DNA from 4 places in the Nonomuraea insulae genome. Region 1 is predicted to be linked to each of the others. Evidence: riboswitches for the same ligand, from Rfam matches in the RefSeq annotation. Region 1 holds a riboswitch; each other region holds the start of a gene.

Region 1 (7,601 bases):
CGCCGACCTGACCCAGCGGATGTACCAGAAGGCCGTCCTGGCCGCCCTGGGCACCTCGGTGGTCGTCCACGAGGGCACGGAGATCGACCTCGGCATCCCCGAGTGGCCGCGCATCACCCTGCACGACGCGGTGTCGCGGGCCGTGGGCGAGGAGATCACCACCTCCACCACCCTGGAGGAGCTGCGCAAGCTGGCGGACCACCGTGAGATCCACTGGGACCCGAAGTGGGGCTCGGGCAAGCTCGTGCAGGAGTTGTTCGAGGAGCTCGTCGAGCACACGCTCGTCCAGCCCACGTTCGTCATGGACTACCCGCTGGAGACCTCGCCGCTGGCCCGCAACCACCGCGACAACCCGCTGCTGACGGAGAAGTGGGACCTGATCGGTTTCGGCACCGAGCTGGGCACCGGCTACTCCGAGCTGAACGAGCCGATCGAGCAGCGCCGCCGCCTGGTGGAGCAGTCACTCCTGGCCGCCGGTGGCGACCTGGAGGCCATGCAGCTCGACGAGGACTTCCTGCAGGCGCTGGAATACGCGATGCCGCCGACCGGGGGCATGGGGGCGGGCATCGACCGGATGATCATGGCCTTCACCGGCAAGAACATCCGCGAGACCATCCTGTTCCCGCTGGTCAAGCCCACCCACTGAGCGCGGGGGCTAGCCGCGCCGCAGCCGTACCGGCAGCGTGGCCAGGCCCCGCAACACCACGTTCTCCTTGTACGGCGGCGCGGCGTCGGCGAGCTCCAGCCCCGGTGCCGCCGTCGCCAGTGCCGACAGCACGATCTCGCCCTCCATCCTGGCCAGCGTCGCCCCGAGGCAGAAGTGGATGCCGAGCCCGAAGGCGAGATGCCGGCTCGGTTCGCGGGTGACGTCGAAGCGGTCGGGATCGGGAAAGACCGCCGGGTCGCGATTGGCCGCGCCTATCAGGACCATCACTTCCGTGCCCTTGGGCAACGGCACGCCGCCCAGCTCCGTGTCCTCCAGCGCCACCCTGGTGGTGAGGTGGACCGGCGGGTCGTACCTGAGCACCTCCTCCACCACGTGCTTGGGCCGCTCGGAGGCGTGCCGCAGCAGGCCGTGCCGGGCCAGGTTGAGCACCCCGTTGGCGATGAGGTTGACGGTCGTCTCGTGGCCGGCCACGAGCAGCAGCACGCAGGTGGCGAGCAGCTCGGGCTCGCTCAGCTCCCGTACCTGTGTCAGGGCGCTCAGGAGGTCCTCTCCGGGACGCTCACGCCGGATCGCGGCGAGTTCGCGGAAGTAGTCGCGAAACTCCCTTCCGGCCCGCCCGGTTTCCGACATGTGGTCTTCTGTCAGCATCGGGTCAAGGCCGCGGGCCAAGATCTCGCTCCAGCCCCGGAAGCGATCGTGGTCCTCCGGAGGCACTCCGAGCATCTCACTGATCACCATGACCGGAAGGGGGTAGGCGAGTCCGGACACGAGGTCGGTTTCCTCCGGCAGCGCGGCGATCAACTCGGCGGTGATGGCCTCGATGCGCGCGCGCAGCCGTTCGAGCATGCGCGGTGTGAAGGCCCTGCTCACCAGGGCGCGGAGCCTGGTGTGGTCGGGCGGGTCCATCCACAGGAACGACACAGCGGCCTGACCTGTGCCTCCGTCGCTCCACGGGTCGTAGTCGCGGCCGAAGCGCGGCTCGCGGAGCAGCGTCGTACAGAGCGCGTGAGTGGTGGCGACGAGCAGTCCTCCACGCGTACGGAAGAGAGCGCCACGTGCGCTCATCTCGCGGTAACGGGAATAAGGATCATGCAGAAATTCGCCGTCGAACGGATCAAAACCCAGAACGTCGACTGCGCTCATTGATGCCGGATCCAGCGACTCGGAAGGCTCGACGAGGTCGCTCATCGCGAAGTGATCGGTTCTGACATATCGGCAGTACGCCATATATATCGGATCATGTCAATAGCATTCGTCAAGCGTGGCGATTATCGTGCTTGACGACCTTTCCAGGATGCGTTTACCGTCTGCGAGGAGCGACTTTGGCCCGGTTGTGAGGTCAAAGGTTGCTGTTGGGGGGGAGGGCTCCCGATGGATGTGCTCACTGAAGGTGTTGAGCTGAGCCATGCGGACGTCGCGTTATTGGCGGAGCTTGCCAAGGGGGTCACAGTAGATCGAGTGGGCAGACGTCTGGATATCAGCGGTCGTACCGTGCGCCGGAGGTTGCGGGGCATCTGCGACCGCATCGGTGTGGCCACGGCGATCGAGGCCGTGGCGTGGGCGGCCCGCCGCCAGTTGATCTAGCGGCGGGCGGCCACGGGGAAATGTGATGGCAGGTCGGCTCGGCCGGCTCAGTCGGTTGTGGCCGGCTCAGTCGGCTCAGTCGGCTCAGTCGGCTATGCGCACCGCGCCGGCGAACGGCCGCCGGTCGAGTGAGGCGATCCGTACCACGTCACCGGTCTGCGGCGCGTGCACCATCATGCCCCCGCCGAGGTAGATGCCCACGTGGTGCAGGTCGCCGTAGAAGAACACCAGGTCGCCCGGCCGCAGCTCGGAGCGTGAGATGTGCCTGCCCGCGGTCCACTGGCTGCCGGTGTAGTGCGGCAGGGAGATGCCCACCTTCTGGTAGGCCGCCATGACCAGCCCTGAGCAGTCGTAGGTGCTGGGGCCTGAGGCGCCCCAGACATACGGCTTGAGCTGCTGTGTGAGCGCCCACCGGGCCGCCTGCGCCGCCTTGCCGCCGCCGATGATCGGCAGGTTGACGCGCTGCGCCCGCGTGCCGGCCTGTCCGGCCTCGCCCAGCGCCCGCTTGAACAGGTTGCTCTCCACCCTGGTCACCAGGTTGGTGATCTTACTGCGCTTGGTCTCGAGCTCGCTGACGAGCTTCTGGACCTCCTCGATACGCGTCTTGGCCCCGGACTTGGCGCGCTCGGCGGCCTCCCTGGCCTTGGTGACCTGGTTGACCTCCTCGCCCTGCTGCTGCTCGAGGATGTAGGTGGTGGCGGCGCGGTCGAGGAAGGTGTCGGGGTCCTGGGAGGTGGTGAACGCCAGCGCCTTGCCCAGGCCGCCGGTCATGTAGGCGTTCTCGGCGAGCATGGCGGCCTTGGCGCGCTTGGCCGCCAGGTCGGCCTCGCTGGTCGACAACGTCTTCTCCGCGGCCTCGGCGGACTTCTTGGCGGTCTTGAGCTTCTCCCGCTGGCCGTTGTACTGCTCGGTCAGCGTCTCGATCTCCGTGTGCATCTTGTTGACCTGCTTGGCCAGGGCCTGGAGCGAGGGTTTGGGGTCAGCCGACGCCGAGCCGACGGGGATGGCGATCAGGAATGCGGCGATTGTGAGACTCACCACACCGAACCGATGTGGTCGCCTGGCCCGTTCCGGAGGGCGGGCGTTCTTGCCCGCCGTCTTCCCCCCACCGTTGAGCGTGCGCTTCACCAACCAGCTCCTCTCATAGACGCCTACCGGGTTAGCTGACGGGTTCGGGCCGGAGCAGCCCTACCGAACGCTCGGATTCACCCCATTGGTGACGCTGGAGGACGTCACCGGCGGGTCCCCGGCTCCCCTCGCGGGGATTGGGCGTGTTCCTCGCGCGCCGATACGGGGGCGACACGCAGGGAACATCGTCGCAGGACACTAATGCACTCCAGGTTCGTGCTCAACCAGAACTGCCGAGTCTGTAGAGGTTTCACAACCGAAGGGTCACAAGGTGATCTCGTGCACACTCGTGCAGAACAGACTTTATGTCCTCTTTGCCGTCGCCCTCACCCCAACCCGGCCAGGGCATGCAGGCACGCGCCCATATGACCAACACATGTAACAGGATGGGCCGAGACATGGGAGTTAGGTCTGAGCCGTAATGACATCTGTACTCTGGAGAGCCATGGAGCAGGTGGCCGAACTGACAGCGTCCGAGACCGCGCCCGAGAGCGCGGTCGTGGTCAGGCGTGCCCGCACGCCTGACGTGCGCTTGGTCAGGGCTCTGGTGGACACCTACGCGGGCGCGGGGCCGCGGCTTCTGAAGAAGGCCACGGTCACGCTGTACGAGGACGTACAGGAATTCTGGGTGGCCGAGCGGGGAGGGCAGGTCGTCGGCTGCGGCGCGCTCCACGTGCTGTGGGAGGACCTCGCGGAGGTTCGCACCGTGGCCGTGGATCCCGAGTGCCGGGGGATGGGCGTCGGCCATCGGATCGTCTCTGCGTTGATACAGCACGCAAAAGATCTAGGTCTGCAACGTGTATTCTGTCTGACTTTTGAGGTCGACTTCTTCGCGAGACATGGCTTTCGCCCGATTCAGGGCACTCCGGTCTCACCCGAGGTGTACGCCGAACTGCTGGCCTCGTACGACGAGGGTGTGGCGGAGTTCCTCGACCTGGAACACGTCAAACCGAACACCCTGGGCAACACCCGCATGCTGCTCCATCTGACATCGGGTGACGCAGACCTTGACCAGTTGGAAAGGTGATTGTTGATACCTATGTCGATACGTTGGGCAGCACAGGCATGTGTCCTGACACGTGCCACATGCGCACTTGGAGCGAGGTGACACGGTGAGCACCGGACAGCCGCCGTACCCACAGGACGATTCCGGCGAGAATTCTGCGCCTGGCACCCCCTACGGGCAGCAGCAGAACACGGGCCGCCACCCCGGCGAGCCCGACCCCGACGTCACTGTGGTCGGCTACCGGGCGGACGACGCCTACGGGCAGCAGCCCCAGTACGGACAACAACAACAGCAGCAGGGCTACGGCCAGCAACAGCCCCAGTATGGGCAGCAGCAGCCCCAGCCCGGTTACGGCCAGCAGGACTATGGCCAGCAGCAGGGCTACGGCCAGCAGCAGCAGTCCCAGCCGGACTACGGCCAGCAGGCCCAGTACGGTCAGCAGCAGGGCTACGGTCAGCAACCGCAGTCCGGCCAGCAACCTCAATACGGGCAGCAGCAGGGCTACGGTCAGCAGCCGCAGTCCGGCCAGCAGCCTCAATACGGGCAGCAGCAGCAGCAGTCCCAGCCCGGTTACGGCCAGCAGGACTACGGCCAGCAGCCCGGCTACGGCCAGCAGCAGCAGTCCCAGCCTGGTTACGGCCAGCAGGACTACGGCCAGCAGCCCGGCTACGGCCAGCAGCAGGACTACGGGCAGCAGCAGGGCTACGGCCAGCAGCCGCAGTCCGGCCAGCAGGCCCCATATGGGCAGCAGCCCCAGTCGCAGCCCGGCTACGGCCAGCAGCCTCAGTACGGGCAGCAGCAGGACTACGGGCAGCAGCCCGGCTACGGCCAGCAGCAGGACTACGGCCAGCAGCAGCAGTCCCAGCCCGGCTACGGCCAGCAGGACTACGGCCAGCAGGGCTACGCTCAGCAGCAGTACGCCGACCCGCAGCAGCAGCAGTACGGCGGGCAGCCCGGCTACGGTCAGCAGCCGCAGCAGTACGCGCAGGGCGGCTACGGCCAGCCCGGCTACGGGCAGCCCTACGGCCAGCCGGTCGGCGTCCAGCCGCCCGGGGCTCCGGCTCCGCTGGCGGAGTGGTGGCAGCGACTGGTGGCCAGGATCATCGACGGCGTCATCTTCGGCATCGTGCTGGTCGTGGTCCAGCTCATCCTCACCCCGCTGTACCCCTCGTACAGCTCGATCACGGGGCTCACCACCGGCCTCACCTTCGCCCTGCTGTACTACGTGGCCGTCTCGGTCTTGGCGACCATCATCTACGTCGTCTACGACTTCATCCTTCACAAGATGAAGGGCCAGACGGTCGGGAAGATGGTGCTGGGCATCAAGGCCGTCCAGGTGGGCGGGCACGTGCAAGCCGGCGGCCTGCCGACCGACGTGGCGGTCAAGCGGGCGGTGCTGACCGTGGGCGGCTACATCCTCTACTGGGTGCCCATCCTCGGGGCCCTGCTCGCGGGCGTCGCCTACGCGCTCAACGGAGCGTCGCAGCTCTGGGACAAGCCGCTGCACCAGACCTTCGCGGACAAGTTCGCGAAGACCGTGGTGGTGAAGATCAAGTAGTCTTCCGCACACGCAAAACAGGGGCCGGCTTCCCGCCGGCCCCTGTGTTTTGTCCGCCCGCTCCGTAGAGAATGTTGTCCTGGAGACCCCGAGCCGCCGATGACGCGAGGTGGGAGTTATGGCCGGGACGGCGCCGTGGCAGGACACGCGGCCCGCGGAATGGTGGGAACGCCTCGCTGCCCGACTGATTGAAGCACTCGTCTTCGGGGTCTTCTATTACATTCTGTTCATCGTGCTGTGGGGCTTCTTCCGAACTGTCGGGATGTCGGAGGTGTTCGGCGGGCGTCTGCCGGGCGTGTTCGCGTGGTTGGCGGCGGGGCTGGGTTATGCGGTCTACGACTGGCGGGCGCATTCCCGCCACGGGCGCACCTTCGGTAAGGCGATCATGAGGATTCGCCTGGCTCCGGCCGGTCTTCCGCCCCGTGCTCTGCTCAAACGAGCGCTGGTCTATCCGGCGCCCGTCATGCTGATGGGCATTCCGGTCGTCAATCTGCTGGCCGGAATGCTGCTGTTCGGGGTGGGGTTGCTCATCCTGATCGACAAGCCGCTGGAGCGGGGGCCGCACGACAGGCTGGCGGGAACACGCGTCGTAAAAGATCTTCGCTGAGTCAGCCGTACCTGCGCCGATGCCTTTTCGCAAAATTTTCGCTTGATCCGGTAAGGAGCCTGGAGAGACTGGCATTAGGCTATGGGGCGTCCGGGTTGCCGGATGTTGGCGCCCCTGCGACACGCAGGGCATCTCTGTGCCGCTATGGTCGGGTGCGGGTGGTTGTCGCCTGCGTGTCATGAGGGAGCGGGCTCCCCGTGGCCGCGCTCCAGCGCTTAATGCGCCCCCGAAACCCCGCTAGCCGTGGAGGCTGAGGACGAATGGAAGCCCTAACAGACGTATTGTCAGCGCTCCTCCCCCCGGTGGTGGTGGGTGGAGCCTTCATCTTTGGCGTCGTGAAGTTGGTCCGGTCCGAGGCGCTGGGAGGCCGTCGAAACCGCGAGGATCAGCCCGAGAGCCAGAACTGATCGGCTAGTCAGCCGAATCCCCGTAGCGCTGAATTGTCTCCACGCCTTTCCGGGTATATGTTTGGGCAGGCGAATGAAACAATGCTCCGCGAAAGGATTGCGTACATGGCCAAGCAGATCCAGGAGATTCTCATCGATGACCTCGATGGGGGCGAGGCCAATGAGACGGTCAGCTTCGCTATTGACGGCTCCTCCTATGAGATTGACCTCAGCGACCTTAACGCGAAGAAGCTGAGGGACGCTCTCACGCCTTTCGTGCAGCACGCGCGCAGGGCGGGCGCCGTATCCACACGTCGCCGCGGTCGCGGCGGCAACCGCGCGATGAGCCGCGAGAAGAGCTCGGAGATCCGGCAGTGGGCCAAGGCTCACGGCCTGCCGGTCAGCGAGCGCGGCCGCATCGCCTCGACTGTCGTGGAGAAGTACGAAGCTGCTCACTAAGGGGCCGGCTCTCGACCATGCGCTTATGATGCTCGCCTTGGACCCCGGCGGCCGCCATAAGCGCATGATCGTTTCTGTGGCGTTCCCGAAACCGGGACCGTCTCGGACGAAGGTCTCCAGATACGCCCAAATGTGGGCGTTTTGGGCGTGCGTTCCGGCCTGACTCTGCCGCCGATTCACTGGCCGCTGTTCGGATATGTGACAGC
Region 2 (7,601 bases), on a different contig from region 1:
AACGTCAACCTGGACTCCGTCACCGTGGCCGCGCGACCCGTACTTGAGGCGGAGAACGCCCAGCTGCGCGGCGGCGCGAAGGTGAGCACCGGCCGTCAGGGCCACACCGGCGCGGGCTTCGTCGACGGCTACACGACCGCGGGCGCGAGCACCTCGTTCTCGGTACGTGCGGACTCGCCCGGCAGGCATACCGTCGGGCTCCGCTACGCGGCCGACACCGGCACGTCGGTGAGCGTGTACGTCAACGGGACCAAGGTCAGGCAGGTGCGGCTGGCCGCCTCCGGCGACTGGGCCGTCCAGACCGAGGCCCTCGACCTGAAGCGGGGCGCGAACACCATCGCCTACAGGTACGACTCCGGCGACGCGGGACAACTCGGCCTCGACCACATCACCGTGTCGAAGGCGGAGCGGATCACGCTCTTCGACGGGACCGGCCTGGCGGCATGGGAGAGACGGGCAGGCGGAGCGGCGACCTGGCCGATCGCGAACGGCTCCATGGAGTCCTACGGCGGCGACATCCGCACCCGGCGCACGTTCGGCGACTTCAAGCTGCACGCCGAGTGGTACGAGCCGGACTACCCGCCGGAGGTGACCGGGCAGCAGCGCGGCAACAGCGGCATCTTCCTCCAGGAACGCTACGAGGTGCAGGTCCTCGAGTCGTACGGCGACACCACGCCGGCCGCCAACGAGGCGGGCTCGATCTACTCCAAACGCGCGCCCGACCGCAACATGGCCACCGCCTCAGGGACGTGGCAGACCTACGAGATCACCTTCCGCGCGGCCCGCTACACCAGCGCGGGCGTCAAGACCGACGACGCGCGGGTGACGGTCGTCTGGAACGGCGTGGTGGTACACGACGACGTGGCCATCGACGGCGGCACCGGCGACCACATCCCGGAGAGCTCGGCGTCGGGCGGGATCCGCCTCCAGGACCACGGCGATCCCGGCGAGAACCCCCGTTTCCGCAACGTATGGATCGAACCCGTCTCCTGACCCCGTGCCCGCCATGCGACCGCGGTCGCAGCCGAGCTTGGTCGCAGGTCATGCCGACACAAAGCAACGGGTGGCGCAGGAATCTCTCCTGCGCCACCCGTTCTCCCTTGACCATCGCACATGGCAAGGAGCTCTTCTGCGATCAAGCCCTGTAGTCGGGGTATCCGTAGCCCACGACCTGGGACTTCGGCCGGACCCGCTGCTCGACCTTGCCGTTTCCGGTGTTGCCCTCGATCGTGGTGATCGTGCCGTTGCCGTTGTCCTGCTTCACCAGGCCCACGTGGTCGATGCCCGTGGTGCTCTTGCCATTCCAGTCGTAGAAGACCACGGCGCCGGGCTTGGCGAGCGTGCCCCAACGATGGTTGGCCTGGAACCACTTGGCGTAGGTAACGGTGTAGGCGTCCCAGCCGACGGTGGGACGGGCGCCGGCCTTCTCGCCGACCCAGGAGACGAACATGGCGCACCACGGGGCGTTGGCGTAGGTCCGCAGGGTGCCGCCGTCGCGGGCGATGGTCTCCTGCGCGCGGGGCGAGGACATGTACCAGCTGTGGAACGGAGTGCCGCCGCCGGCGGCGTTCTCCGACACACCGATCTGCGACTCGGCGATCTTCAGCACAGACTGCGCGCTCACCTGATGCGCCGGCTTCTGGACGTCGTGATCGGCGGCGAAGGCCGGGGTGGCGGCGAGAGCGGCACCGGCCGCCACGCTCATCCCGACGGCGAACCGGGCCAGTTTTCCGGGCATCAGGGCATGGGTGAAGCTGTACTTAGGCATTACGGGAATTGCTCCTTGCTTCCATGCGCCTACCGGGTTAGCTGACGGGTTCGAGCGTGGAAGTGCTCTACAGGGCGCCCGATCCAGGCGCACCGATTCACCCCGGAGAAAAGTGGGTCCCCGGCTCCGCGAGATCGCGAATTAGGCGGCCGCGTTCACAGACGCGGGTCTCGGCAATATGCAGGCGTCATGAAGCACGCCTCAAGTCCTCGAACGTAAGCGAAGCGCATAGAAAGATGCAAGCCATCCCCTGGAAGGGGCAACAGAAACCCCCACGCCAAAGGGGATCGCGGCAAAATTCTTTACCTGCTCCGGGCGGGATTCGCAGCACGCCGGCCATGATTCGCGATGCGACACGGGTGTGTCGCGCTGAGGACATACCCTGAACGGCATGCGGAAGTCCATGATCGAGGCCGTCGACACCGCGCCCCCGGCCTCCGCAGGGGTGATCGTCGTCGGGCACTTCCCGCTGGAATCAGGGCAGTGGATCTCCCCGCACAGCCACACCCATCACCAACTGGCGTGGACGCGCAGCGGCGTGCTCGGCGTCGCCGTCGCCGACTCGTACTGGATCCTGCCGCCCAGCAGGGCCCTGTGGTTGCCTGCGGGGGTCGTCCACCAGACCGGGGCGACCCGCGACGCGGTGTTGTGCAGCCTCTACCTCGATCCGGAGCGGTGCGCCCTGAACTGGGCGGAGCCCACCGCGGTCGGCGTGGACGGACTGCTGGCCCATCTGATCGGCCACCTCGCCCGCGAGGACCTCGCCGATGACGCGCGCCTGCGCGCCGAGGCGGTGGTGCTGGACCTGCTGCACCCCTTGCCCACCCTGCCGATCGACGTTCCAGAACCCGTGGACGAACGCGTGCGCGCCGTGGCCGACGCCCTGCTCGCCGACCCCGCGGACCCACGGAGTCTCGACGCCCACGCCCGCTCCATCGGGGTGAGCCGGCGCACGCTGACCCGGCTGTTCGTCCGCGACACGGGCATGAGCTTCGACCGCTGGCGCACCCACACGCGGCTGCGCGCCGCCCTGCCGCTGCTCGCCGAGGGCCGCCCGGTGTCGGAAACCGCGCACGCCGTGGGATACGCGACTCCGAGCGCTTTCCTGGCCGCCTTCCGGCGAACCGTCGGCACGTCGCCCGGGCGCTACCTCAACGGGGACGCCGTACATTTCTGACAAAGAAGATTTACCCGGCGGTGAATCCCCGGTCTGGTCGGCATTTCAGGCTTATGTGAGCCTCTATCCCCTACATCACCTTTGCCGCTCTTTAGGGAAATACGTACCTTTATCCGTAGCGGCGTACCCATTGTCGATGCCGTCTTTCACCAATCGTCCCTTGGGGTGATCCAGACCAAGCAAGGAGTCAACACCCTCATGCTCAACACCAAGAACTCCAAGCGCTTGAGCCTGGCCGTCGCCGGCGCTCTCCTGGCCGGAATCACCGCGGTCACCGGCACGGCGTCCGCCTGGACCACCGACCACGGCGCGCCGCACGGCACCCGGCAGGAGGCCGGAGCGCTCACGTACGGCCTGGACATCTCCCACTACGAGCCGCTGTACGACTGGAGCGCCAGCTCGGCCCAGTTCGGCATCATCAAGGCCACCGAGGGCACCGACTACCGCGACTCCTCCTTCGCCAGGCACTGGCGTGAGCTGGGCGACAAGGGCATCGTGCGCGGGGCCTACCACTACGGCCGCCCCGGCAACGACCCCATCGCCGAGGCCGACCACTTCCTCTCCGTGGTGAACGCGCAGCCCGCCAAGCCCGGCGACCTGCTGGTCCTGGACCTGGAGACGGCCGACGGCCAGTCCGTCGACGAGGTCAACGCCTGGGCCAAGGCGTGGCTGTCGCACGTGAAGGCCAAGACCGGGATCGTCCCGATGTTCTACAGCGGCTGGAACTTCGCCAACACCTACGGCAAGGGCCTGGCCGAATACCCCCTGTGGGTCGCCCGCTACGGCGTGGGCAAGGGCACGGTGACCCCGCCCGCGGACTGGAAGTCCTGGGCCATCCACCAGTACACCGACGCCCCCCTCGACCAGAACGTCTCCGTGCTGAGCCCGGAGCAGCTGCGCGCCCTGGGCCGCCACGCTGCTTGAGCGTTCCCTGCTTCCTGGGTGGTAGCGGCACGGCGGAATGACGGACGTCACCAACACCACGCGGATCCACGCCCTGCTGGTCAACCGAAGGTGGATCTCACCCGAGCACCGCGCCCGCCTGCTCTCCGACGCCGCCAAGGCCGCCGCGGAGAAGACCGGCTAGATCCGCCGCTGGGCGTCCGCCAGGTCGCGTAACACGCGTACCGGAGAGACCAGGGCCACGGCGGTGCCGGCGAGCATCAGGCCGGAGCTCACGACCAGGGTCGCCCGAAATCCGAGAGCGGCCCCTGCCGCACCGCCGGGGAGGGCGCCGATCGCCTGCCCCCCGAAGGCGAAGAACCGCCACGTCGCATTGGACGGCGGCGGAGGCCGGTTCAGCGAAGCTCGCCGGTGATGATCCACAGGTGGCCGAACGGGTCACGGATGCGGCCCGAGCGCTTGCCGTAGTCCCGGTTCTCGATCGGCACGACCACCTCGGCGCCATGGGTGATCATGCGTTCGCCGACCGCGTCCGGGTCGTCGACCTCGATCTCGAGGAGGACCGCGGAGCCACCGAGATCACTCGGTGAGAGCCACTCCCACGAGGAGACGGCCGGCGAGACCGTGAAGGACGAACCACCGATGCGGTGATCGACGACGGCGGGCCGGCCATCGTCGCCCAGCGGAGCACGGAACACCTGCTCGGCGCCGAGAGCGTCCTGGTAGAACGCCGACGCGCGATCCGGGTCGGGCACGATGAGACGAGGAGAGAGTTTCATGGTCGAGACGCTGCCTATCTGATCGAAGCGTTCGCCGCCAGAGGTCCGCTCGGCGACGTGGAGGCCGTGTTCGGCGGCACGCACACCATCGTGGTGGCCGGTCAGCGGCTGGTCTTGAACTTCTGGGAACCGGCCTCGGCTTCGTCAGGCGGGTTCGCGATCCCGCGCGGCCGGGCCTTCCGTACGCAGCCACTCGGTGGGCGTGCACCCGGCCATGGCCCGCCACTCCCGGGTGAGGTGCGCCTGGTCGGCGAATCCCGATGCGGCGGCCACCGCGGCCACACTGACCTGCCCCGCGCGGGCCGCGGCCACGAGCCCGCCCCGGGCGGCCTCGAAACGGATGAGCCGTTGGTACTCCTTCGGCGTCACCCCCAACTCGGTACGGACCGCCGTGCTCAGGTGGCGTCGGGAGCACCCGAGCAGCTGAGCCGCCTCCTGCACCCGGGTGGTTCTGGACAACGCCGCGAGCGTGGCCCGCAGTCCATGACGGTCGGTGTTCTCCCCGTATCGGGCCAGGCCGGTGAGCAGGGTCCGTTCGACCAGGGCCCGGCGTTGCGGCCAGGACGAGCAGGCCGCCAGGCGCTCCGGCAGGTCCGCCATCGCCGGGGCCACGTCGGCGAGATCGGCGACGTGCCCGGCCAGCGCCGACGCCGGCAGCCCCAGCAGCGCGCCGGCGCCGAGCGGGCTGAGCGTCAGCCACACGCCGCGCGTGCAGCCCTCCTGCCTCAGCTCGGCCGCGCCCAGGTGGAGCCCGGCCACCACGGCCCGGAGCCTTCTGCCCGAGCCGGGCCGACCGTGCCACGCGATCTCCAGCGAGTCCGCCTCGGGGATCGTGATCGACACCGTGGACGAGGGCAGCCCGCGATGTACTTCGACCGTGCCCGGCCCGAGATCGTAGGCGCCCAGCGTCACCACGAACGGCGCCAGGGCGGCGGACGTCTGATCAGCAGGCACGATGCTCACCCTCTCCACGGTACGGCCGCCGCGCGGTGCAACCGACGAACCGAGCACAGGCGACGTTCGCCACAGATCAGCGGCGGCGGCCTGGCGTTAAGGCGGCGAGCTCCTCCGTGGGCTCCTCGGTCGGCTCCTTGGACGGCTCCTTGGACGGACTGTTGTCGATGGCGCGGGCCCGCTGGACGTCGAAGTTCGCGACAGCCGGCGTGCCGCTGTCGTTCGCGCAGGCCACCGTCACCGTCGCCGGCCCCGGCACGGCCTCCTCGGGCACGGTCACCGCGTCGGTGAAGTCGGCGCCGGCGGAGTCCGCGGTGACCGGCGAGCCCAGCGGGGCGTCGCCCTGCCCCCACCGCACCGTGTAGGCCCCTCCGGGCGGTGGCGGCTCACCGCCGCCGCAGTGCAGGCCGTTCACAGCGAGCGACGCCTGCTCACCCGCGCGCCCGGAGGACGGGCGGAAGGCGGCCTTCAGCTGCGGCACGACGGTGAACACCGCGTCTCGCGACGTCGTCCCGGACACCGTGCAGCGGGTGTTGAGGGTGTGCTCACCGGCCGCCGCGCCGGGCACCGTGATCGTCTTGTGCAGCCCGCCGGGCTTGTCCGTCATGCCCTCGAAGATGGCCTCGCCGTCCCACAACACCTCGAAGGGGCCATCCGCCTCCGTTTCGGGTTCGGCCGGCTCGGTGGCCGGCGTCTCGGCATCCGCATCGCCGGTGGGGCAGTGCACGCCGCTCAGGTGCACCTCGACCGAGGAGCCGGGACGGCCCCAGGTGGGCGAGATGCTCGGCGGGCTGGCCGCCCGCCCCTGTAGTGCGACCGCCCGCCCCTGTTCTGCGACCGGCCGCCCCAGTAGTGCGGCTGCCCACCCCTGTTGTGCGACCGGCCACGCCTGTTGTGCGACTGGCCGCGCCTGTGCGGCGACCGGTTCCGCTCCGTCCGCGACCAGCCGCGGCCCCGCCGTCGCGGCGCCCGCGAGCAGCGCCGCGCCGATCGTGCCCGCCGCGAGCAGTCGCGCGTAGGTACCGAATCCCATGACCCCTCCGCCCCGTTGAGCAGCACCACCGGCCTGTGCACAGTGCCGAGTGTGCTGAGGGAGCGCGTGGCCGTCTTGAGTCGGCGACGACTCAGATCCCGTCGCTTCCGCGCGGAGGTCACCCAGGCTGGGGAGGTTCGATGGCCAGGGCGTGCCGGAAGACGTTGCGCGGGTCCCAGCGGGCCTTCACCCGTTGCAGGCGTGGGTAGTTGTCCTTGTAGTAGAGCGTGTGCGCGGGCACACCCGAGGTGTTCCACTCGGGGTCGGCCAGGTCGGCGTCCGGGTAGTTGATGTAGGAGCCGTCGTTGACCTCGCCGGGCACGGGCACGCCGCCGGTGTCGGCGTACACGTCGCGGTAGAAGCCGCGCACCCAGGCGAGGTTGGCCGCGTCGTCCGCCTCCTCGCCCCAGATCGTCTGGTAGACCGCCTTCATGACCACGTCTCGCTGGGCGATCGCGGTGTCCCCTGGCGCCACCGCGCGGACCTGGCCGCCGTAGCCGACGAGCAGCAGGCCGGCGCCCTGCCCGCCGGTGGAGTTGGTCAGGTTGCGGTAGACGGCCGCGAGCTGGGTCTCGGTGAACGAGCGCCGCAGGTAGCCGGCCTTGAGCTTGTACCGCCGGATGAGCACGTCGCCCGGCTCGCCGCTGCCCGGCCAGGTCATCCGGTGCAACCACGGCATCGTCCGCCGCAGGTCGAGCGCCGGGGTGAGGTCGACGCCCGCGGTCACCGCGGACACGAAGTCTGTCACCATGCCCTCGGCTCCGGGAATGTCCGCGTCGATCTGCGCGAGCAGCATGACGGTTCCGGCGGCGCGGTGGGACGGCTGGATGATCCCGTACAACCCGGCGTACGGTGAGCCGGGCGCGCTGTTGCGCTCGTGCCAGGTCCCGAAGTTACGCAGCAGCCCGGTGAGCGCTTGCTCGGTCATGTGCTCCCAGGACCAGAAGATCACGTGCTGCACCATCCGCCCCGGCGACGCCGGCAGCA
Region 3 (7,601 bases), on a different contig from region 1:
CTGGGACATGCCGACGTGGTCGGCGGCGGTGGTGAAGCCGCCGTGATCGGCGACCGCGACGAGCACTCTGAGCTGCGCCAATGTCATAGCGACATACCTTAGTTGGTATTTGACCTCCCCCTGGCCAGAACCCGATGGTTATGCCATGACGACGCGAAAGACGATCGAGGTCGACGGTCTGCGGGCCAGTTATCTGGCGGCGGGGGAGCGCGGGCCGGTGGTGTTGCTGCTGCACGGCACGTACTGGAGCCGGGTGTGGGCGCCGGTGATGGATCTGCTGGCCGCGGCCGGGCTGCGGCCGGTCGCGGTCGATCTGCCCGGCCTGGGGCGCTCGGAGGGGGAGCTGACGCCGGAGACGGCGGCCGTCCCGGCGCTGGCGGGGTGGGTGGCGCGGTTCGCGGCGGCGCTGAGGGTGGCGGAGCCGGTGGCCGTGGCCGGGCACGACATCGGCGGTGCGATCGCCCAGCACCTGCTGGCCGGGGGTGTGGCGAAGGTGGGCCGGCTGGCGCTGGTCAACTCGGTCACCTACGACTCCTGGCCGGTGCCGGGGGTGGCCCGCTACCGGGACCCCGCCGTAGTCGCCGCGACGACGGTGGAGGACGTGCTGGCCGCCCGCCGTACGGCCGTCACCACGGCGCTGGCCCGCCCGGCTTCGGAGGAGGAGCTGGCCGACTACCTGGGCCCCTGGAACGACCCGCGTGTCTGCCGGTCCTGGATGGCACTCGCGGGCGCCGCCGACAGCCGTTACACGCTGGATCTGGTGCCCGCGCTCAGGGCCGGCGCGACGCCCAAGCTGCTGGTCTGGGGCGAGGAGGACACCTTCCAGGAGGTGCGGCACGCCGAGCGGTTCGCCGCCGAGATGCCGGACACCCGGCTCGTCCGCGTCGCGGGGGCGGGTCACATTCCCATGGAGAACGATCCGGTACGGGTCGCGGGCGCGCTGGCGGAGTTCTTCCTGGGGTGAATCGGCGTATATGCCTTGACAGGAATATGCCCTTCTAGGAATATAAAGGCATGTCCGTCGATACGTTCTCCGTGCTCTCCGAACCGACCCGGCGCCGGATTCTCGACCGGCTCCTGACGGCCGAGAGCAGCGTGAACGAGCTGGTGGAGGCGCTCGACGTCAGCCAGCCCACGGTTTCCAAGCAGCTGAAGGTGCTCAGGGAAGCCGGTTTCGTCACCTGCCGCACGGAGGCTCAGCGGCGGATCTACCGCATTCACGCGGGTCCCTTCCGGGCGCTCGACGACTGGCTTCAGCCGTACCGCGCCCTCTGGGACCGGCATCTCGACGCTCTCGAGCGTCATCTCGACAACCTGGAGTAGTCATGACCGACGACGCATACCGCCCGAGCCCGCTCGGCCAGGTCGGCTGCGAGGCGACGGAGGATCGCTGGACCCTGGTCTTCACCCGCGACCTGCGCCACCCGCCCGAGAAGGTGTGGGCCGCGCTGACCGAGCCGGAACAACTCGCCGCGTGGGCGCCGTACACGGCCGACCGCGATCTCTCCAAGGCGGGCGGCGTCACGATCACGATGATCGACGACGACAAGCCCGTGGACATGGAGGCCGAGGTCGTCCGCGCAGAACCGCCGACGCTGCTGGAGTACACCCTCGGCACCGACCTGCTGCGCTGGGAGCTGGCGGCCACCGACGCCGGCGCCCGGCTGACGTTGCGGCACACCGTCAACGACCGCGAGTGGATCCCGAAGGTCGCGGCGGGTTGGCACCTGTGCCTCGACGTGGCCGAGAAGCTGCTCGAAGGTCATCCGATCCCGCCGATCCGCGGCGCCGCGGCGACCGCCTTCGGCTGGGCGGAACTCAACGATCAGTACGCGCGCAGGTTCGGCATCCCCAACACCGGGCTGCCGGAGCAGGTGAAGGGTCAGAGCGAGGGGTCTTGATCGGGCGGGGAAACGCGCGAGCGCGCGCCCCCCGTGCGGGGGACGCGCGCTCGATCGTGCCGGTGAAGAGTCCGTCAGGCGGCGTACTGCGGGTAGCCGTAGCCGACGACCTGCGACGTCGGACGGACGCGCTCCGCGACCGTGCCGTCGCCCGTGTTGCCCTCGACCGTGGAGATGGTGCCGTTGTGGTTGTCCTTGACGACGAACCCGACGTGGTTGATGTCGTTGAGGGACTTGCTGCCGCTCCAGGAGAAGAAGACCACGGCGCCGGGCTTGGCCTCGTTGCCGAAGCGGTGGTTGGCGGCGAACCACTTGGCGTGGGCGACGGTGTAGGCGTCCCAGCCGACCTGCGGGCGGGCGCCGGTCTGCTCGCCGACCCAGGAGACGAACATCGAGCACCAGGCGGCGTTCAGGTAGTCGGCGCGGCTGCCGCCGTCGCGGGCGACGGTCTCTGCGGCGCGCCGTGAGTCGGCGTACCACTGCTGGTACTTGGTGCCGCCGCCGCTGGAGTTCTCCGAGGTGCCCACCTGGGACTTGGCCAGGGAGAGGACCTGGTCGGCGGTGACGTTGACCTTGGTCTCGTTGGTCTTGGCGCCGTCCTGGTGGGCGGCGATAGCGGCGGCCGGGTGCCTGGCGGCGGTGGCCGCGGCGACTCCGGTGGCGGTGTCCGCGCTGGCCGTCACGGCGTTGGCGCCGAGGGCCGAGGCGAGGACGCTCGCGCCGAGGAGGGCGCGGGCGATACCGGTCTTCGTGGCAGCGGTGATTCGGTGCTTGGCCATCGAGGGGGTACTCCTTGCTTCCATGCCGCTTACCGGGTTAGCTGACGGGTTCGGGCGTGGAAGCTGCCCTACGGCACCGGAGTGCCGATTCACCCCAAAGGACATGGGTCCCCGGTTCCGCCCGAAGGCGGATTCAGCGGTCGCAATCCTGCGATCTTTCGTGCGATGGTCAGACATAGCCGGACAAACCGGACGTATGCCTCAAGATGCCTCATAAGGTAATACATGAGGCAAGAGGATTACAAATCCATAAAGTGCGGCTAGGCGAGTTGCCTCCGCGCGTCGGCCAGAAGCCCCATCATGGCAAGGGATTCGTCAAGAGGCATGATCGAGGATTCGGTCCTGCCTTCGGCCGTGGCGGCGCGGACTTCGCGGAGCTCTCCGGCGTATCCGTTGTCCGCCGGATCGAGTACGTGCTCTTCCGGGTCCATCGAGGGTCCCGTGAGGACGATCCGCTGGGGCGCCCAGAAAGGCGCCGGGATGTCCGCCCGCATCTGAGTACCTACAACACTGGCCAGGTTGGGGTAATTCCCCAGCAACGAGGTCGCCACGAGAGCGTGCCTTCCGCCGGGATAGAGCAATACGCCGGCCGCCTCCGCGTCCACCCCGTTGGGGGCCAGGGACCCGGTCATCCGCAGGTCGGAGGGCATGCCCAGGAGCATCTGGGCCAGCCCGAACGGGTAGATCCCCAGGTCCAGCAAAGCGCCCCCGCCCAGCTCCGGCGCCCACAGCCGATGGGCGGGGTCATAGGGGGAGGCGAAGCCGAAACTCGCCTGCACGGAGCGGATCTCGCCGAAGCGCGGGTCGCCCGCGATCCGCCGGACGAGGGGGTTGAACCTCATCCACATGGCCTCCATCAGGAACACCCGTGCCTCGCGCGCCAGGCGTACCATCTTCTCCGCGTCGTCCACGGTCGCGGCCAGCGGTTTCTCGCAGAGCACGGCTTTACCCGCGGCGATGGCCGCCTCGGCCACGGCCAGGTGCTGCGCGTGCGGCGTGGCCACGTAGACGGCGTCCACGGCCGGGTCGGCGCACAACCGCTCGTAGGAGCCGTACGCCGACTCCGCGCCCAACGTCGAGGCCAGGGCCTGAGCCCTGGCCAGATCCCGCGAACCGACGGCGGCCACCCGCATCCCGGGCTCCGCCACGATGGCCGCGCCCACGGTCCGCGCGATGCCACCGGTCGCCGCGATTCCCCACGTAAAATCTCGCACGCCCGAGATCGTATAGGGCGGGTAAATGAATGGGGTTATTCACCCCATTCACCTCCGTCACTCAGGTCACATTGAACGTCTCCGGGTCCGCCCCCAGACGCCGCCCCTTGTTCATCGCCCCGATGGCCGCCATGTCCTCGGAGTCGAGGATGAAGTGGAAGACGTCGACGTTCTCGGCGATCCGCGCGGGCGTGACGGACTTCGGGATGACCACGTTGCCGAGCTGCAGGTGCCAGCGCAGCACGATCTGCGCCGGAGTCTTGCCGTACTTCTCCGACAGCACCGTCAGCGCCGGGTCCTCAAGCAGCCCCTTGCCCTGCCCGAGCGGGCCCCACGCCTCGGTGAGGATGCCGTTGGCCTCGTGGAAGGCCCGCAGCTCCCGCTGCTGCAGGTACGGGTGCAACTCGATCTGGTTGATGGCCGGGGTGATGTCGGTCTCCTCCATGAGCCGGGTGAGGTTGGCGACCGTGAAGTTGGACGTGCCGATGGCCCTGGCCCGCCCGTCACGGTAGATCTTCTCCATCGCCTTCCACGCCTGCACGTACCTGTCCTGCCGCGGCACCGGCCAGTGGATGAGGAAAAGATCTACGTGGTCGAGCCCCAGGCGCGCCAGGCACTCGTCGAAGGCCGCCTCGGCGCGGGAGTGGTCGGCGTTCCACAACTTCGTGGTCACGAACACCTTCTCGCGCGGCAGCCCGCTCGCGCGCACGGCCCGCCCCACGCCCTCCTCGTTGCCGTAGGCGGCGGCGGTGTCGACGTGCCGGTAGCCCGTCTTGAAAGCGGTCGCGACCGCCTGCTCGGCCTCGTCGGCCGGGATCTGCCAGACGCCGTATCCGAGCTGCGGGATCTGCACACCGTCGGTGTTGAGCATGAGCGAGTTCATACCCTCCATTGTTCACGCCGCGTTTCTGAGCGCTTAAGCCGGTGGGGCTAGCTTGAAGCGGTCGTGAACGGGCCATCACTTCGCTGGGAGGGCAAGGAGTGGTCGAACAGGCGTCGGCCTGGGTGGAGTCCCCGCTCCAGATGCTGTGCGCCGTCGAGGCCCACCACGCCGGGCTCCTCGGCCCGAAGACGGCCGTCGTGCCCCGCGCGGGCCTGCGGCCCCTGAAGGCCACACGGCGCGAGCTGCGCTCGCTGGACCTCCCGGAGGGCCTGGAGCTGGCCGAACCGCGCGAGCGCATGCCCAGGCGCCTGCAGGCCGTCGGGGACGCCTTCTCCGGCAAGGTGCAGCTGCGCTGGCTCGTGTCCCGCCCCGGCCGCATCGTCATCGTGGACGACGGGCTGGCCACGCTGCGGCTGCTGGAGCTGATCGCGGCGGGCCCGTTCCGGCCGCTGCTGCGGGCCCGCGTCCGCTCCACCCGGCTGCGCGCCACGCTCGGCCTGGCGGCCGCGCTGCGGTTGCGCCTGAGCAACGTCTGCATCTTCACCGCGCTGGCCGTGGACGACAAGCTCGAAGAGGCCGTACGCGAGGCCGGCGTGAATCTCGTACGCCATGACTTCGCCTGGCTGCGCTCCCAGCCGCCCAGCGCCGAGGGCCCGGCCGAGCGCACGGTCGTGCTCGGCACCTCGCTCGTCCGCAACGGCCTGGTCCACCGCGACCACTACCTGCGCTGGCTGACGGACCTGGCCGCGAGCGAGCCGCTGGCCTACTACCCGCACCGCCGCGAGGACCCCGTGGACGTCGCGCTGATCCGGGAGCGCCCCGGCATCACCGTCCACGACGGCGGCGTGCCCGCCGAGCTGACGCTGCGTGGCCTGGACGCCGGCCAGCGCGTGCTCAGCCTCCCTTCGACCGCGATCACCTCGCTGCGGGTGCTGCTCGGCCCGCGCGGAGTCGCCGTCGAGCCCGTGGATGTTCCAGAGGACTGGTGGACGAGCAGGGCGGCCCCCGCCCTGCGCTCGCATTTGACAGGAGTGTCCGGTTGAGAGTGCTGGCGGTCGCCGACTCCGATTCGTATCTGAAATGGGCGGCCTGCCTGCTCGGTGACCTGGATGGTCCGGCGGAGCTGGTCGTGGTGCGCACGCCGATCGCCCCTTCGCCGGAGCAGATGGCCGCGGCTGTGGGCGACGGGGAGCCGCCGCCCGTGTTGTCCGCGCGGTCGGTGCGGCGGCTGGCCGAGCGGACGCGGCCCGACGTGATCCTCGTGGCCTGCACGGGCCCGGTGGTGGACGTGCTGGTGGCCGAGGTGCTGGACGGGCTGCGGCCCCGCCCGGTTTTCGTCAGCGGGCTGCCGGGCATCTCGGTGCCGGCGACGGAGAAGGCGTGGTTGTTCCGCAGCGGTTGCGACCTGTTCGTGGTGCACAGCGAGCGGGAGGTGGCCGAGTTCTCCGAGATCGCCGCCCGGCTCGGCGGGGGAGGGGCGGTGGGCCTGGCCAGGCTGCCGTTCCTGCGCCAGGAAAGAGTGGCAGGGGGCGGTAACCGGGTGGTCTTCGCCACGCAGGCCAAGGTGCCGCGGGAGCGGGAGCAGCGCGAGCGGATCCTGCTGTCGCTGGCCGGGCTGGCCGAGGGCCGGCCCGACCTGGACGTGGTGGTCAAGCTGCGAGCCCTGGAGGACGAGCGGCAGACGCACAACGAGCGCTTCCACTACCGGCGGCTGTGGCGGGAGATGGGGGAGCCGGGGCGGCTGGCGTTCGAGGCGGGGTCGATGCGGGAGCAGCTGGAGCGGGCGACCGGGTTCGTCACGGTGAGCTCGACGGCGGCGCTGGAGGCCATCGCGATGGACGTGCCGTCGCTGGTGCTGAGCGACTTCGGCGTGAGCGCCGAGATGATCAACGTGGTGTTCGAGGGCAGCCGGCTGCTGGGCACGCTGGAGGAGCTGGCGGAGGGCGGCTTCCGGATGGCCTCGGCCGCATGGTGCGCGGCCAACTACTTCCAGCCGGCCGAGCGCAACGACTGGGCGGGGCTGCTGGCCGGGCTGGTGACCGCCCGGCCGGGAACGCCCGCCAGATCGTTGCTCGACGGGCCCGAGCACGCGGCGGCGCGACGCAGGGCCCGGCTCCGGGTGGAGGTGCCGCCGAAGATGTTGCGGGTGGGCTACCGGGCCAAGCGCCGCATGCGCCGCTACCTCAGATCGCTGACCTGATCTTCCTGCGGATCCTGGTGAGCGCGCTGGGCTTGCCGGAGCCGGCGAAGCCCAGCGTCTCCAGGCGCTTGCGCTTGAAGTAGCGCGGGTCGAACTCGATGTGCTCGGGCCGCAGCTCCGGGTAGGCGTCGGCCTGCATGCAGTAGCCGACCGCGCGCACCAGGCCCGGCAGGTCGGCGGCGGGCGGCCGCTCGATGTGGCCCTCGGGCGACAGGCGCGGCAGCAGGGCGTCGACGATGGTGACCGGGATCCGGTTGCTGTTCTCGTACGGGGCCAGCCGCTCCAGCACCGTCCCCGTCCCGTACGAGGCCACCTGCAGCCCGAAGTAGCGCTGCGCGGTCACCAGTCCCGTGGAGAAACACCCCACGACCAGCTCGGGCCGCAGCGCCGCGAAGCACACCTCGGCCGGCACGCTCTCCCCCGCCACCGACAGCCGCACTCCCAACGGCCCGGCCGCGGCCCGCAGGAGCTGGGCGTGGCGGCGCCCGGCGGCCGGGTGCGGCTTGAAGACGATGTCGGTGAGGCCGCGGGCGGCCAGCGCCTTGAGCATGCTCTCGTGCAGCTCGGCCTCCTCCTCCGCGGTGAGGATGTCCAGCGCCGACAGGTACTGGCCGAGGACGATCG
Region 4 (7,601 bases), on a different contig from region 1:
TCCGTGGCGGCCGGCTGGCCGGAGCTGGTCACGGCGCTGGCGGAGGGCAACGTGCCCCCGGCGGCCGACCCCGTGCTGGTGGCCGCGGCGGCATACCTCACCAGGCCCCCGGGCTGGGCGGAGATGATCGAGACCGCCCGCACCGACCTGGAGCAGGCGGCGGTGGCGGCCGAGGGCACCGAGCGCGAAGAGGTGGTGACCCGGCTGCGCGAGCAACTCGCCGCGCAGAAGAGCTCCGCCAAGGAGGAGGCCGACCGGCTGCGCGAGCAGATCAAGTCGGCCCGCGCGGAGAACTCCGACCTGCGCCGCAAGCTGCACGACGCCCGTGAGCGGGCCAAGGCCGCGGCGCGGCGCTCCGAGGAGATGGAGCACGTCGCCGAGGAGGCCAGGACGGCCGCCACGGTCGCGGGCAGCGCCGGCGAGTCCGAGCTGCGGCGGCTGCGCGAGCGGCTGGCCGACGTGGAGAAACAGCTCGAAGCCTCGCGCCGGGCCGCCCGCGAGGGCAGGAGCATCGAGGACGCCCGCGTCCGGGTGCTGCTCGACGCGCTGCAGGACGCCTCGGCCGGGCTGCGCCGCGAGCTGGCCCTGCCCACCACGATCAGCCGACCCGCCGACTCGGTCGCGGCGGTCACCGGCGAGCGACCCGGAGTGCGCGGGGTGCCCGCGCGGGCCCTGGCCGACGACGACCCGCAACTGCTCGACCAGCTCCTGGCGCTGCCCCAGGTGCACCTGATCATCGACGGCTACAACGTCACCAAGACCGGCTACGGCACCCACACGCTCGCCGACCAGCGCACGCGTCTCATGACCGGGCTCGGCGGGCTCGTGGCGCAGACCAGGGTCGAGGTGACCGTGGTGTTCGACGGCGCCGAGCTCAACGCCCCCGTGCAGGTGGTGGCGCCGCGCGGGGTGCGGGTGTTGTTCAGCGCGCCGGGGGAGATCGCCGACGACCTCATCCGCCAGCTCGTACGCGCTGAGCCACCCGGCCGGGCCATCGCCGTGGTGTCGTCGGACCGCGAGGTCGCCGAGTCGGTCAGGCGCATGGGAGCCAGACCCGTTCCGTCGGCTTTGCTGCTGCGCCGGTTGGGTCGCGCGTAGGTTACGAATTGCCGCGTTTGGGTCATGGCCCACCCGCCACTTCTGTACTATTTCGCCCCAGATGTAATCCCATGGAGGCGATACAGTGAGGTTTGGCCGGGTGCCGGTGGCCACGGGTCTCATGTTCGGGCTGGTGCTGATCCCGATGGGAGCGGCGGTCGCCGATCCCAAACCCACTCTCGGCCAAGCCAAGGCCAAGCTCGACAAGCTCAACGACAAGGCCGACAAGGTCGTCGACCGGTACAACACGGCGACAGAGCGCTACAAGAAGGCCAAGTCCACCTACACCACGCTGAACGACAGCTACAAGCGCAAGCTGGCGACCGTTGAGGACCTGCGCGCTCAGGTGATCGGCATGGCCGTCGACAGCTACAAGCTCGGCGAGGACGTGACCTCCTGGCCCGGCATCCTCGGCTCGCAGAACCCCCAGGGCATGCTGACGGGGCTGGCGGTGGCCGGCCAGGTGCAGCAGGAGCGGGCCCGGAAGCTGGCGGCCTTCAACCAGGCGAACCGGGGGCTGAAGGCCGACCGCGACAAGGCGCAGGACGCCCTGCGGGGCGCCGACAAGGAGCGGGACTCCGTCCAGAAGGAGCGCTCCGACATCCTCAAGCTGGTCGAGCAGCAGAAGAAACTGCTGAAGAAGCTCGGGGCCTACAACGCCGGCAACCCGAACAGCGTGGGCCTCAAATACACCGGCGCGGCCTCGGGGAACGCGGCCGCGGTGCTGCGGTTCGCCTACGCGCAGGTGGGCAAGCCGTACATATTCGGCGGGACGGGTCCTGGCGGCTTCGACTGCTCGGGGCTGACGCAGGCGGCCTGGGCGGCGGCTGGGGTCTCGCTGCCGCGTACGACGTGGTCGCAGTGGGCCTGGGGGGCCAGCCGCAAGGTGAGCATGGACGCCCTGCAGCCCGGGGACCTGATTTTCAGTAATGGGCTCGGACACGTCAGCATTTATGCGGGCAATGGGAATATCGTCCATGCGCCGCAGACCGGCGACGTCGTCAAGGTCGTAAAACTGTCCGCCTACGGGGGCGGTCTCGTCGGCGCGATCCGTCCGTGACTTTTCTCCCTTAGTTCGACTGCGGTGGGTGGCCTGTCCACCGACCGCTCCGGCTGACCGCCGTCCAGGACTGACCCGCGCACCTTTACGCGCTGCCATGGCCGGTAACCCGCCGCACTTCGCCTGACGGCCCTCCAGGAAACGCCCTGACCCGCGTTTGGCGCCATCCTTTACGCCGTGACTGGTCGGCCACCCGCCGCACTCCGCTGACGGCCCTCCAGGAAACGTCTTAGCCCCATCCTTTACGCGCTGCCACGGCCAACCACCCGCCGCACTCCGCCTGATGGCCCTCCAGGAAACGCCCTCTGACCATTCAGTGGCGAGCCGCCGTTACGCGAGCCCGAGTTGCCCGACTTCCGTGGTTCAAGCGTTCGCCGCCATGCCCGCCGTTTCGGTCTCTGCCGGCGGGGATTTCGGCTGCCGGACGGCTGTGTTGTTTGTCACCAAAGGTTTCGGTCATGCCGGTTGGTCGGGTGTAAGCGCTTTTGCGCAGGTCAAAGCCCTTCCGTGAAGCTCCGGAATCGACCATCTTCGTGACTACTACGTCACCTCGTAGGCCATCGCGATGTGATCGCGAGAGCGCTCCCCGGCGCGGGTGGTCGCGTTTCAGATGTGACGTTTGGGGCGCGAGTGATGATTGGGACCTGACAACAGCCGCTGTGTCCAAGTGTGAGCAGGGTCACATTTCAATAACGGAACCTGGTGCTCCAGCAGGGGTTCGGCATTTGACCGACACCACTATCTGATCTTTACAACCGGGTTCACCCTTTGCCGATCCTTGACCGTTCGGCGTAGCTTCTGGCGTCGTCGCGGTGAACAAGCCATGTCGCTGCGAACCGGCATCGGTCCCTCCCGATGCGAGACAGATAAATATCCGCCGGTCGCTCCCGATATCCCCATATCGCAGACAAATCGGGGCTTGCGACCTGCCGAATCCGTGCAGCCAGGAGGCACGGAGCCGGGGACCCAGCGATCCCATGTTTCCCCAGGGATCAGGGGTGAATCGGCGCGCCAATCGCGCCGTAGGGCGACTTCCAGGCCCGAATCCGTCAGCTAACCCGGTAGGCGTTCGTGGAAGACACAAGGAGAAATCCTGTCTAACTCCCTGCAGAACCCCCGCCTGTCCCGCCTTGCCCTGAGTGGCGTTGCACTCACGATGACCGTGACGGCCGGAGGTCTCGTCCTCCATGCCCCCACGGCTCAAGCGGCGACGACGAGCGCATCGGCCGGCACGACGACGGTGAAGGCGGCTACCACCGCCCTGACCTCGGCGAAGTCGGTCACGACGGCCCAGAGAAAGGCCGCCAAAGCCGCTCGGCAGAAATCGAAGGCCCGCACGGCCGTCGCCGTGGCCAAGGATCAGATCGGTGACCCGTATCGATACGGGGGCACAGGACCTGGTTCGTTTGACTGCTCCGGACTCGTCCAGTTCGCCTGGAAGAGGGCCGGGGTGAAACTCCCGCGCGTGGCGAGCAGCCAGTTCGCCCGTATCAGGCACAAGATCTCCTGGCGCAAACTGAAGCCAGGTGACCTGATGTTCTTCAGCGGGTTGGGCCACGTGGGCATGTACGTCGGCAAGGGCAAGATGATCCATTCGCCGCGGACAGGCGAACGGGTGCGCATAGACAAGCTGGGCGGATGGCGCAGGTCGTCGTTCGTCGGCGCGGTCCGTCCCGGCATGTGAACAAGCCCCGTCCGGATTCTCTGGAGACTTTCCTGAGTTCGGACGGGGCTTTCGCATGTGAGGCGCAGGCTCCGCCCGTGAGGCGCAGATTTCGCCCGTGGGGCGCAGGCTTCGCCCGTGGGGCGCAGATTTCGCCCGTGGGGCGCGGGCTTCGCCCGTCAGGTACAGACTTGCGCAGGTCGGGCGCAGATTTCGCCCGTGGGGCGCGGGCTTCGCCCGTGGGGCGCAGATTTCGCCCGTGGGGCGCAGATTTCGCCCGTGGGGCGCGGGCTTCGCCCGTCAGGTACAGACTTGCGCAGGTCGGGCGCAGGTTTCGCCCGTGGGGCGCAGGCTGGCGCATGTCGGGCACGGGATTGGCCGACTACCATCAGGCAGCGTGTCCGAGCAGGTGAGCCGACGCGCGGCGGTGACCGCCCTGCTGCTCCTCGCCTTCGCCCCCGCCAGCGCCCCCGGCATCCCCGCCCTCCCCCCGGAGTTGCGTGGCCTGTGGCCAGGAGGCCCCACGATCGTCTCTCACGGCCGGCGCTCCGTCGTCGTGGGCCACGGCGCGGGCTCACTCGGCGAACTGGCCGACAGGGCCGACAGGGCCGGGCTGCGCGTCTCGCAGGTGCTGGGCAGGCCCGTACGAGCCCTGATCGTCGTACCGGAGTCGGCAGGCGAGGCCGCCCGGCTGGCCCGCGCGGACCGGCTCGACGGTCTGGCGGCGCTGGCCGACGGCGGGCGCGTGATCGTCGTGCCCGAGACGTTCGCCACCCTCACCTCCACGGGGAAGGACGTCGTCCTCACCCACGAGCTCACCCATGTCGCGGCCGGTACCGACCACCTCCCCGTCTGGCTCTACGAGGGATTCGCCGACTATGTCGGCTACCGGGACGCAGGGCTGCCCCTGGCGAGCGCCGCCGCCGAACTCGCCGCCGAGATACAGGCCGGACGCTTGCCCAGCGCTTTGCCCGGCCCTGAGGCTTTCGTGGCGGACGGGCGGGACCCGGGCCGGCTGGCGCGTGCGTACCAGGAGGCGTGGCTCGCGTGTCGTTTCCTCGCTGACCGGTTCGGTGAGGGGACCCTGGTGAGGCTCTACCGTGAAGCCCAGGTGGCCGGCGTCGAAAAGGCACTCGCCTCCCTGGGACTCTCCGTCGCCACGCTGACGGAAAGGTGGCGCGCGTACGTACGGGATCGGCTCGTGTGAAGTGCGTACGGGATCAGCTCGTGTGAAGGGGAGGCGGATGAGCGAACAACTGGACGCGGACGACCCTCAAGAGGGCGGAACGGCCACCGCGGCGCGGTCCGGCCGGGGTGCGACGGAGCCCGATGGGGAGGCGCCCGTGGGGAGAAGCGGGCCGAGACGGCAGGCCGCCGTCGCGCTGGTGCTGCTCGGCCTGGCCATCCTGGCCGTGGCCGTCTTCAGCACCCCGTGGGACGTGCTGACGGGCGGCCCGCCGGATCCGGCCCGCGACTTCAGCGCCACGCAGATCGCCAGGGCGGAGGCGTTCGACGTGGCCACGAGCCTGCCGAGCTACCTCTCGCTGGCGCTCACGATCATCTTCGCCGGGCTCCTGGTCGCCACCCCGTTCGGGGCCAAGGTGCTGGGGGTGCTCAGGGGCCCGCGGTGGCTGCGGGTGATCCTCGGCGTCGTGGTGATCACCGCGATCGTCGAGCTGGTCAGGTGGCCTCTGGGTGTCTGGTTCGAGACGATCATGCGGGACTACGGCCTGTCCACCCAGGACTGGGCCGGCTGGGCGGGGGACCGGCTGAAGAACCTGGGCGTGGAGGCGTTCCTGCTCTGCGTGATGCTGCTGGCCCTCGTGGCGCTGGCCCGCAAGGTCAGGCGCTGGTGGATCCCCGCCTCGCTGGGCGCGTTCGCGCTGACGATCGTGGCCTCGTTCGTGTATCCCGTGGTCTTCGAGCCGATGTTCAACGACTTCACCTCGATGCCGCGGGGCTCGCTGCGCGCGAACCTGCTGGAGATGGCCGAGCGCGACGGGGTGCCGGTCGAGGACGTGCTGGTGGCCGACGCCTCACGGCGGACGACGGCGCTCAACGCGTATGTGTCCGGCTTCGGCGCCACCCGCCGCATCGTCGTCTACGACACACTGCTCCGGGCCCCGCCGCGGGAGGTCGAGCTGGTCGTGGCGCATGAGCTGGGCCACGCCAAGCATGACGACGTCCTGTACGGCACGCTCGTCGGCGGCCTGGCCGCCGGGCTGGGCGCGATCCTGCTGTTCCTCGTGTTCGACCCGCTACGACGGCGCGTGGGCGTCACCTCGATCACCGATCCGCGGGCGGTCGGCGCGATCATGGGCCTGATGACCGTCGGCTCACTGATCATCGGCCCCGCCCAGAACCTGATCAGCCGGCACATCGAGGCCAGGGCCGACGTGCACGCGCTCGACCTCACGAAGGACCCGGGCACGTTCATCGCGATGCAGAAACGGCTCGCCGTAACCAATATTTCCGACTTGTCGCCGGATGCGGTGGAATATGTGCTCTATGCCTCCCATCCTTCCAGCCCTGAGCGCATCGCCATGGCCCGCTCATGGGCCAAGCTGAACGGCATCCCCGAGCCGTGATCAAGGTGCTGTTCGTCACGAACGACTTCCCACCCAGGCCGGGCGGCATCCAGTCGTTCGTGCACGGGCTCGCGCTGCGCACGCCGGGCGTGGTGGTGTACGCCCCCGCCTGGCCGGGCAGCGCGGAGTTCGACCGGCGGCAGCCGTACCGGATCGTGCGGCATCCGACGCGGCTCATGCTGCCCACTCCAGCCGTCGCGCGGACGGCGGCCGGGCTGGTGGCCGAGCACGGCGCTCACACCGTCGTGTTCGGCGCGGCGGCGCCGCTCGGCCTGCTCGCCCCGCGCCTGCGGCGGGCGGGCGCGCGGCGGGTGGTGATGCTCACCCACGGCCACGAGGCGTCGTGGGCGAGCGCGCCGGGCTTCCGCGCGGTGTTGCGCAGGATCGGCGAGAACGCCGACGTGGTGACGTATCTGGGCGAGTACACGCGCGAGCGGCTGGCCGCCGCCATCCCGGCCGGCAAGCTCGTACGGCTCGCGCCCGGCGTGGACGTCGGGCAGTTCCACCCCCGCACGCCCTCGCGGAATCTCAAGGCCGACCTGGGCCTGTCCGACAGGCCGGTGGTCGTGTGCGTGTCGCGCCTGGTGCCGCGCAAGGGCCAGGACCAGCTCATCGCGGCCTGGCCCGAGGTCCTGCGCTCGGTGCCGGACGCGGTGCTGCTGCTGGTGGGCGGCGGCCCGTACCGGAAGACGCTGGAGCGGCTGGCGGGCGGGCGGGAGTCGATCAGGTTCGCCGGGACGGTGCCGGCGGCGAGCCTGCCCGGCTACTACGCGGCGGGCGACGTGTTCGCGATGCCGTGCCGTACCCGGCTGAACGGGGTGGACGTGGAGGGGCTCGGGATCGTGTTCCTGGAGGCGTCCGCGACCGGGCTGCCGGTGGTGGCGGGCGCGTCCGGCGGCGCGCCCGACGCGGTGCGGCACGGCGAGACCGGGCTGGTGGTGAACGGCGAGGACGCCGGCGAGGTGGCGCAGGCCATCGTCGAACTGCTGACCGACGCGGAGAAGGCGCGCAAGATGGGCGCGGGCGGCCGCGACTGGGTCGCCCGCGAATGGGCGTGGGAGCAGGTGGCCGCCCGCTTTCACGCCCTGCTCTAGCCGGAGGAGCGGACGAGCCGCGCGACGAAGCCCGCTAGGGCCGGCGATGGTGCTACCGGCAGGCGAAGCCCACTAGGGCCGGTGATAGTGCTACCGGT

The links. Region 1 has a riboswitch for cyclic di-AMP ahead of ACFPZ3_RS03775 (C40 family peptidase). Riboswitches for the same ligand answer to the same signal wherever they lie in the genome.
Region 2: linked by a shared signal. The riboswitch ahead of ACFPZ3_RS24990 (CHAP domain-containing protein) and the one ahead of ACFPZ3_RS03775 (C40 family peptidase) in region 1 are both predicted to bind cyclic di-AMP.
Region 3: linked by a shared signal. The riboswitch ahead of ACFPZ3_RS51190 (CHAP domain-containing protein) and the one ahead of ACFPZ3_RS03775 (C40 family peptidase) in region 1 are both predicted to bind cyclic di-AMP.
Region 4: linked by a shared signal. The riboswitch ahead of ACFPZ3_RS52275 (C40 family peptidase) and the one ahead of ACFPZ3_RS03775 (C40 family peptidase) in region 1 are both predicted to bind cyclic di-AMP.

What each region holds. Positions count from the first base shown of each region.
Region 1 covers NZ_JBHSPA010000006.1:212,034-219,634, reverse strand. The annotation lists gene lysX (bifunctional lysylphosphatidylglycerol synthetase/lysine--tRNA ligase LysX) at 1-646, shown strand, start outside; gene ACFPZ3_RS03785 (cytochrome P450) at 656-1,732, opposite strand; gene ACFPZ3_RS03780 (LuxR C-terminal-related transcriptional regulator) at 2,039-2,251, shown strand; gene ACFPZ3_RS03775 (C40 family peptidase) at 2,336-3,379, opposite strand; cyclic di-AMP (ydaO/yuaA leader) riboswitch at 3,385-3,533, opposite strand; gene ACFPZ3_RS03770 (amino-acid N-acetyltransferase) at 3,825-4,406, shown strand; gene ACFPZ3_RS03765 (RDD family protein) at 4,492-5,943, shown strand; gene ACFPZ3_RS03760 (RDD family protein) at 6,062-6,550, shown strand; gene ACFPZ3_RS03755 (histone-like nucleoid-structuring protein Lsr2) at 7,063-7,395, shown strand.
Region 2 covers NZ_JBHSPA010000027.1:587,249-594,849, reverse strand. The annotation lists gene ACFPZ3_RS24995 (3-keto-alpha-glucoside-1,2-lyase-like domain-containing protein) at 1-993, shown strand, start outside; gene ACFPZ3_RS24990 (CHAP domain-containing protein) at 1,136-1,768, opposite strand; cyclic di-AMP (ydaO/yuaA leader) riboswitch at 1,780-1,926, opposite strand; gene ACFPZ3_RS24985 (AraC family transcriptional regulator) at 2,160-2,945, shown strand; gene ACFPZ3_RS24980 (glycoside hydrolase family 25 protein) at 3,111-3,869, shown strand; gene ACFPZ3_RS24975 (hypothetical protein) at 3,907-4,032, shown strand; gene ACFPZ3_RS24970 (VOC family protein) at 4,244-4,627, opposite strand; gene ACFPZ3_RS24965 (helix-turn-helix domain-containing protein) at 4,772-5,590, opposite strand; gene ACFPZ3_RS24960 (hypothetical protein) at 5,658-6,614, opposite strand; gene ACFPZ3_RS24955 (FAD-binding protein) at 6,733-7,601, opposite strand, start outside.
Region 3 covers NZ_JBHSPA010000073.1:298,802-306,402, forward strand. The annotation lists gene ACFPZ3_RS51170 (LysR family transcriptional regulator) at 1-87, opposite strand, end outside; gene ACFPZ3_RS51175 (alpha/beta fold hydrolase) at 146-964, shown strand; gene ACFPZ3_RS51180 (ArsR/SmtB family transcription factor) at 1,015-1,323, shown strand; gene ACFPZ3_RS51185 (SRPBCC family protein) at 1,326-1,901, shown strand; gene ACFPZ3_RS51190 (CHAP domain-containing protein) at 1,976-2,680, opposite strand; cyclic di-AMP (ydaO/yuaA leader) riboswitch at 2,692-2,829, opposite strand; gene ACFPZ3_RS51195 (Gfo/Idh/MocA family protein) at 2,941-3,894, opposite strand; gene ACFPZ3_RS51200 (aldo/keto reductase) at 3,956-4,777, opposite strand; gene ACFPZ3_RS51205 (hypothetical protein) at 4,876-5,820, shown strand; gene ACFPZ3_RS51210 (DUF6716 putative glycosyltransferase) at 5,823-6,977, shown strand; gene ACFPZ3_RS51215 (polysialyltransferase family glycosyltransferase) at 6,961-7,601, opposite strand, start outside.
Region 4 covers NZ_JBHSPA010000080.1:34,237-41,837, reverse strand. The annotation lists gene ACFPZ3_RS52285 (NYN domain-containing protein) at 1-1,098, shown strand, start outside; gene ACFPZ3_RS52280 (C40 family peptidase) at 1,184-2,158, shown strand; cyclic di-AMP (ydaO/yuaA leader) riboswitch at 3,076-3,241, shown strand; gene ACFPZ3_RS52275 (C40 family peptidase) at 3,315-3,842, shown strand; gene ACFPZ3_RS52270 (gluzincin family metallopeptidase) at 4,219-5,028, shown strand; gene ACFPZ3_RS52265 (M48 family metallopeptidase) at 5,066-6,409, shown strand; gene ACFPZ3_RS52260 (glycosyltransferase family 4 protein) at 6,406-7,503, shown strand.